Tardiphaga sp. vice304: one gene and its partner. The protein of the gene in region 1 binds, or shares a complex with, the protein of each later gene. Links are inferred from orthologs where the notes say so. Each region holds a gene or a part of one and is shown on either strand. Other genes may lie near its edges.

Region 1 (4,565 bases):
AAATGGCCCCCGGAACGCATCGGGCCAGAGGCCCGATCGGGCCGGCCATGATGTGTGGGAAAGAGGGTATCAAGGGTTCACTGGCGAAAGCGTTCCAATGGCAGGGGCACAGCCGAAAATGCGCATAGCCACCGGCCAGTTTTGCAGAGATATGGCTGGGGCAGAGGGTTGTCAACGGCGGCGCTTGGTCGCGAACCTGTCAAGGATTTCATCATTTTGACAGAGTTTTCGCGTTGCCAAGAGGGGTCGTTTAAGTGACTGTCCCGCCGACCCCGATAGCCCACCTTCCCCCGAGATAAGGATTTTCCATGACCATCGTATCGCCCGCCAAGAAACCGGGCCAGCGCCCGGGGCTCGCACTGGCCGCCCTGACCGGCGCCTTCGCGATGGCAATGCTGTCCAGCTTCCCGGTCTATGCCCAGGGGGCCGATGCCGCCAACCCCGTCCTGGCCAAGGTCAACGGCTCCGAGATCCGCGCCAGCGATGTCGCTCTGGCGGAAGAAGAACTCGGCCCCAGCCTGGCGCAGATGGATCCGGCGACCAAGAAGGACAACGTGCTGTCGTTCCTGATCGATATGAAGATCGTCGCCAAGGCGGCCGAGGACAAGAAGATCGCCGACCGCGAGGACTTCAAGACCAAGCTAGCCTTCGCCCGCAACCGGCTGCTGATGGACAATCTGCTGGCCGTCGAAGGCAAGGCCGCGGTGACCGATGACAATATGAAGAAGGTCTATGAGGACGCCGCCAAGCAGATCACCGGCGAGGCCGAGGTTCATGCAAGGCACATCCTGGTCGAGACCGAGGCCGAGGCCAAGACGATCGCGGATGAGCTGAAGAAGGGCGCCGACTTCGCCGAACTGGCGAAGAAGAAGTCTAAGGACCCAGGTGCGGCCGATGGCGGCGATCTCGGCTTCTTCACCAAGGACCAGATGGTGCCGGAATTCTCCGCCGTGGCGTTCGCCATGGAGCCCGGCAAGATCTCGGATCCCGTGAAGTCGCAGTTCGGCTGGCACATCATCAAGGTCGAGGAAAAGCGCAACCGCCAGGCCCCGGCCTTCGAGCAGGTCAAGCCGCAGATCGAGACCTATGTCGTACGCAAGGCGCAGGCCGACTACGTCACCGGCCTTCGCGCCGCCGCCAAGGTCGAGCGTATGGACCAGGCGGCAGCCACCCCGGAAGTCGCCAAGCCCGCCGAAGCCCCGAAGGCCGACGCGCCGAAGCCTGCCGACAGCAAGATGGCCCCTGCGAAGAAGTAAGCCTGAGCGTGACGCGCTGATCTTCCCTCTCCCCTTGTGGGAGAGGGTGGATCGACCGCGAAGCGGTCGAGACGGGTGAGGGGGCCACAAGCTCCGAGCCTGGAATTACCCCTCATCGGACCGCGCTTCGCGCGGCCACCTTCTCCCACAAGGGGAGAAGGGACGATGGAGCCGCTGCGTTCGAGCATCCTTGTTCAAGTGACGATCCCGACAAAAAGCCCGCTCTTTTCGCAGAAAGCGGGCTTTTTGCTGTCCGGGAGTAACCTCAGCCGATCTTGCGGCCGATATCGAGAAATTTCTGCCGGCGCTGCTGGCGGATGGTGGCGGCATCCAGCCCGCGCATGTCGTTGAAGGCCTGCGCAATGGCGTCGCCGGTGGTGGCGATCATCGAGGCGGCATCGCGGTGGGCGCCGCCGGCGGGCTCTTTCAGGATCTGGTCGATCACGCCGAAGCGCAGCAGGTCCTGCGCGGTGATCTTCATGTTGGTGGCGGCTTCCTGGGCCTTGGTGGAATCTCGCCACAGGATCGAGGAGGCCGCTTCCGGCGAGATCACGCTGTAGATCGCGTGCTCCAGCATCAACACGCGGCTGGCGGTGGCGATCGCGATCGCGCCGCCGGAGCCGCCTTCACCGATGATCACGGCGACATTGGCAACGCCGAGCCCGAGGCAGGCGTCGGTCGAGCGCGCGATGGCTTCCGCCTGGCCGCGCTCTTCCGCGCCGATGCCGGGGTAGGCGCCGGCGGTATCGACCAGCGACAGAACGGGAATGCCGAAGCGGTCGGCCATCTCCATCAGGCGCACCGCCTTGCGGTAGCCCTCGGGGCGCGCCATGCCGAAATTGTGCTTCAGCCGGCTTTCGGTGGTGTTGCCCTTTTCCTGGCCGAGTACGCAGACCGCCTCGCCGCGAAACCGGCCGAAGCCCCCGACCATCGCCTCGTCGTCACCGAACTTGCGGTCGCCGGCCAATGGCGTGAATTCGGTGATCAGCGTCTCGATGTAATTCATGCAATGCGGCCGCTGCGGATGCCGCGCGACCTGGGTCTTCTGCCACGGCGTCAGGCTCGCATAGAGCTCGTGCAGCGCGGACGCCGCCTTGTCCTCGATGCGAACGATTTCCTCGCCGATGTCGCTGCCGCCAGCGGCCAGCGCGCGCAGCTCATCCACCTTCGCGTCGAGTTCGGCGACAGGCTTTTCGAAATCGAGATAAGAGCGCATGTTTTCGGACATTCAATGGATATGGGGGCGCAGGCGGGCGGGCGAAACAGCTATCGCAGGCTTTTCAAGTCAAAATGCGGCGGAAGTCAAGCAGGCGAAGGAAATGGCGTTATAGATCAAACAGTTAATTTCATGGCGGCGATCCGCGCGGTCGCGATCGGCGGGGCGCCGCGGGCTGAACGCCGATTTCGCGGCGGTGTCGCAGAGCTCTCATCGGACGGCCGCAGCGGCTGCCTGCACCTGGCGGCGGCGACGCCACCACCACGTCGCAGCACCCGCGAGCGCGGCGATCACCATGACCGCCGGAATCCAGATCTGCTTGCCGTAGCCGGTCGCGTGCGGCAGGCCGCTATAATGGTGTAGCATCGACACCGCCAACACGCCGGGCAGGACATGCGCCGGTGCCCAGAGCATGACCGCGGAGACATTGATCCCGTAGAACTTCAGCGGGCGCATGCCGAGCGCGCCGGCGGTGACGGGCACGAAGGCGCGGATCGGCGGCACGAAGCGGCCAAACAGCACCGCCAGCACGCCGAAGCGATGGAAGAACGCCTCGCTTTGCGCGATCAGTGCGGGGTATTTCGACATCGGCCAGGCCTCGAGAATGCGCTGTTGTCGCACATGCCCGGTCCAGAACGCCACGCCGTCGCCGATCACGGCCCCGGCGGCCGCCGCCAGCAGCACGCCGATCAGGTCGAGATCGCCAGACGGCACCAGCGCACTCAGCGCCAGAATGATGGTCGAGCCGGGAATAACCGAGCCGACCACCGGCACCGCTTCCAGCATGGCGGCTAGAAACAGCACGAGATAGCCGAGCCAGGCATGCAAGGCTACGAAATGGGTCAGAGATTCAATCCAGGAAGCCACGCAATATCCGTTCCGTCGCCAGCGCGCCGTTCATTGCAGATACGAATACAACCGCTGATCGGGCGATGAGATCCGCAAATCGAGCTGCCACAACGTGGTGCGCAGCATTTCTGATTCGCAGGGCTGCCCTCCAAAAATATCCTGCCAATCTATCTTGATGATATTGCAACGGAACTTTGATGGCCGGGTGGGCTTTGTCCGGCAGCATTGGTCTGCTACGTTCGCCGCAGCACCCATTCGCAGCCATTGTGACTGGTTTCGGAAAATCCGGGACCACGGAGGATTGATGACCGCCGCCATGACCAAACCGCAAGAAATCACCGGATCGCCCAGCGGCATCCCCGACATCAAGCTGTCGGTCCGGAAGGTGTTCGGCATCGATTCCGACCTCGAAGTGCCCGCATTTTCCAACGGCGACCCGCACGTCCCGGACGTCGATTCCGATTACCGCTTCGACCGCAATACCACGCTGGCGATCCTGGCGGGCTTCGCGCGCAACCGTCGCGTCATGGTGACCGGCTTCCACGGCACCGGCAAATCGACCCATATCGAGCAGGTCGCCGCCCGCCTGAACTGGCCGTGCGTGCGCGTCAATCTCGACAGCCACATCAGCCGCATCGATCTGGTCGGCAAGGATTCGATCGTGGTGCGCGACGGCAAGCAGGTCACGGAATTCCGCGACGGTATCCTGCCCTGGGCACTGCAGAACAACATCGCGCTGGTGTTCGACGAATATGACGCCGGACGCCCCGACGTGATGTTCGTGATCCAGCGCGTGCTGGAAGTCTCCGGCCGCCTGACGCTCCTGGACCAGAACAAGGTGATCAAGCCGCACCCGTCGTTCCGGCTGTTCTCGACCGCCAATACGATCGGCCTCGGCGACACTTCGGGCCTGTATCACGGCACCCAGCAGATCAACCAGGGTCAGATGGACCGCTGGTCGATCGTCACCACGCTGAACTATCTCGCCCATGACGAGGAAGTCGAGATCGTGCTGGCCAAGGCCAAGCATTATCGCACCAATGAGGGCCGCGACATCGTCAACAAGATGGTGCGCCTCGCCGACCTCACCCGCAACGCCTTCGCCAATGGCGACCTGTCGACGGTGATGAGCCCGCGCACGGTGATCACCTGGGCCGAGAACGCCGATATTTTCAGCGACATCGGCTTCGCATTCCGCGTCACCTTCCTCAACAAGTGCGACGAACTGGAGCGATCGCTGGTCG
Region 2 (2,965 bases), 5.2 Mb from region 1 along the record:
TGTCCGGCCGCGGCGACAAGGACATCCCGCAGGTCGCGGAAATTCTGCGCGGAGTGAAGCTATGACCACCCGCATCGATACCCGTTTTGTTGCGCTGAAGGCCGAGGGACGCGCCGCGTTCGTCACCTTCCTGATGGCCGGCGACCCCGATCTCGACACCTCGCTCAAGCTGATCAAGGCGCTGCCCGCGGCCGGCGCCGATATCATCGAGATAGGCATGCCGTTCACCGATCCGATGGCCGACGGCCCGGTGATCCAGGCCGCCGGCCTGCGTGCGCTGAAAGCCGGCACCACGCTGCGCAAGACGCTGGCGATGATCCGCGAATTCCGCAACGGCGACGACGTCACGCCGATCGTGCTGATGGGCTACTACAATCCGATCTACATCTATGGCGTCGACAAGTTCCTGGTCGATGCCAAGGTCGCCGGAGTCGATGGCCTGATCATCGTCGACCTGCCGCCGGAGGAAGATGCCGAACTCTGTCTGCCGGCGATGAAGGCCGGGCTGAATTTCATTCGCCTGGCCACGCCGACCACCGACGACAAGCGGCTGCCGGCGGTGCTCGCGAATACGTCGGGCTTCGTCTATTATGTCTCCGTCACCGGCATCACCGGCGCAGCGAGCGCGGATGCTTCGGTGGTTGGTGCCGCCGTCGCGCGAATCAAGCGCTACACGGATCTGCCGGTCTGCGTCGGCTTCGGCATCCGCACCCCGCAGGCGGCACACGACATCGCGCAGCACGCCAATGGCGCGGTGGTCGGCTCGGCGCTGGTCGATGTGTTGAACGACACGCTGGACGCCGAGGGTCGGGCCACCGCCACCACGGTCAGCGCGGTCACCGATCTCGTCGCCGCGCTCGCCGAGGGCGTCCACGGCGCCAGACAGGCCGCAGAATAAGCCCAATTCGGCGACATAGACCCGCACGGCGGTTGCCGGTCCCGGCCCGCGCCGCCATATCAAGACCCTAGCGACGCCCCCTGAGCGACGCGGAGAACAAGATGAACTGGCTTACCAACGTCGTCCGGCCGAAGATTCGCAGCATTTTGCGCCGCGAAACGCCGGAAAATTTGTGGATCAAGTGCCCCGACACCGGGCAATTGGTGTTCTACAAGGACGTCGAACAGAACCAGTTCGTGATTCCCGGCTCGAACTATCACATGCGGATGGGCGCCGTGGCGCGGCTGAAGTCGATATTCGACAACGAGACCTGGTTCGACATCGCGGTGCCCGAAGTGACCGCCGATCCGCTGAAATTCCGCGACGAGCGGAAATATGCCGATCGCATCAAGGATGCGCGCGCCAAGACCAGCATGAAGGATTCGGTGAAGGTCGGTTACGGCAAGATCGAGGGCGCCGGCGCCGTCGTCGCCGTGCAAGATTTCGACTTCATGGGCGGCTCGCTCGGCATGGCGGCTGGCGAAGCGCTGGTGCGGGCGTTCGAGCTCGCCGTCGAAAAGAAAGCGCCGTGCATCGTGTTTGCGGCCTCCGGCGGCGCGCGGATGCAGGAAGGCATCCTGTCGCTGATGCAATTGCCGCGCTCGACCGTCGGCGTGCAGATGCTGCGCGATGCCGGGCTGCCCTACATCGTGGTGCTGACCAACCCGACCACCGGCGGTGTCACCGCCTCTTACGCGATGCTGGGCGACGTGCAGATCGCCGAGCCCGGCGCGCTGATCGGCTTTGCCGGCGCCCGCGTGATCGAGCAGACCATCCGCGAAAAGCTGCCGGAGGGCTTCCAGCGTGCGGAGTATCTCAAGGAGCACGGCATGATCGACATGGTCGTGCACCGCCACGACCTGAAGCCGACGCTGGCCCGGCTGTGCCGCATCCTGACGAAGTCGCCAGCGATCGACCTCGTGCCGCGCGTCGCGCCGGTCGATGAGCCTGCCGAGATCGAAATCAGCGCGGAAACGCCGGCCGCTCACGCGTGACCATGAACGCCGCGTCGCCGTCGCCGCTCGGTGACATCCTGACGCGGCTGTCGGCGCTGCACCCCCGCGCCATCGACCTGTCGCTCGACCGCATGACGCGGCTGCTGGCGCAACTCGATTACCCCGAACGACATCTGCCGCCGGTCATCCATGTCGCCGGCACCAATGGCAAGGGCTCGACCATCGCGTATCTGCGCGCGATCGCCGAGGCCGCCGGTCTGCGCGTCCATGTCTACGCCTCGCCGCCTCTGGTCCGCCTCAACGAGATGATTCGCCTGGCCGGCACGCTGGTCGGCGACGACGAATTGCTGGCGACGCTGCAGCAGGTCGAGCGCATCAATGCCGGCGCGCCGATCACGTTGTTCGAAGTCGAAACCGCCGCGGCGTTCCTGCTGTTTGCGAAACATCCTGCCGACGTCGTGCTGCTGGAGACCGGTCTCGGCGGAAGGCTGGACGCGACCAACGTCATCGACAGGCCTGCCGCCTGCGTGTTGACGCCGATTGGCATCGACCACACCGATTTTCTCGGGGACACGCTCGTGAAGATAGCGGCCGAGAAGGCCGGCATCCTCAAGCGCCGGGTGCCGGTGATCTCCGCCGAGCAGTTACCGGAAGCCGCCGCCGTGATCGAGCAGACCGCGCGACAACTGCACGCGCCGACGCATTTTGCCGGGCAGGAGTGGCATGTCAGCATCGAGCGCGGGCGTCTCGTCTATCAGGACGATCGCGGGTTGATGGATCTCGCCGCGCCAAAACTGTTCGGCCGCCACCAGTTCGGCAATGCCGGGCTGGCGATCGCGACCTTGCGCGCGATCGATCTGTTCAGGATCGACCATGCCGCGTTCGAGGCGGGTGTGGCGCGCGCCGAATGGCCGGCGCGGATGCAGCGGCTGTCAATGGGCCGGCTGGTGGAGATGGCGCCGCCGGACTCCGAAATCTGGCTGGACGGCGGCCACAATGTCGATGGCGGCCGCGTCGTCGCAGCAGCGCTCGGCGATCTCGAAGAGCGGGTGCCGCGCCCGCTGGTGGTGAT

The links. The genes of interacting proteins can lie anywhere in the genome.
Region 2: the proteins of FNL56_RS25900 (region 1) and accD are in contact, whole or in part, in a solved structure (PDB 8UXZ), measured with the Escherichia coli proteins. The link is inferred for Tardiphaga sp. vice304 from one-to-one orthologs.

What each region holds. Positions count from the first base shown.
Region 1 is NZ_CP041402.1:5,428,586-5,433,150, reverse strand. What follows is about bases 504-3,486. They hold FNL56_RS25900 (acetyl-CoA carboxylase carboxyltransferase subunit alpha), read right to left. Parts: upstream 2,485-3,486; coding sequence 1,522-2,484; downstream 504-1,521. Other genes in these bases: FNL56_RS25895 (DedA family protein), read right to left, coding at 2,683-3,339; FNL56_RS25905 (peptidylprolyl isomerase), read left to right, coding at 504-1,256. Also shown: more of FNL56_RS25905, read left to right, coding at 309-503; cobaltochelatase subunit CobS, read left to right, coding at 3,626-4,565. UniProt on the Escherichia coli protein: Component of the acetyl coenzyme A carboxylase (ACC) complex. First, biotin carboxylase catalyzes the carboxylation of biotin on its carrier protein (BCCP) and then the CO(2) group is transferred by the carboxyltransferase to acetyl-CoA to form malonyl-CoA.
Region 2 is NZ_CP041402.1:217,766-220,730, reverse strand. It holds accD (acetyl-CoA carboxylase, carboxyltransferase subunit beta), read left to right. Parts: upstream 1-999; coding sequence 1,000-1,932; downstream 1,933-2,965. Other genes in the region: FNL56_RS00915 (bifunctional folylpolyglutamate synthase/dihydrofolate synthase), read left to right, coding at 1,935-2,965; trpA (tryptophan synthase subunit alpha), read left to right, coding at 62-898; trpB (tryptophan synthase subunit beta), read left to right, coding at 1-65.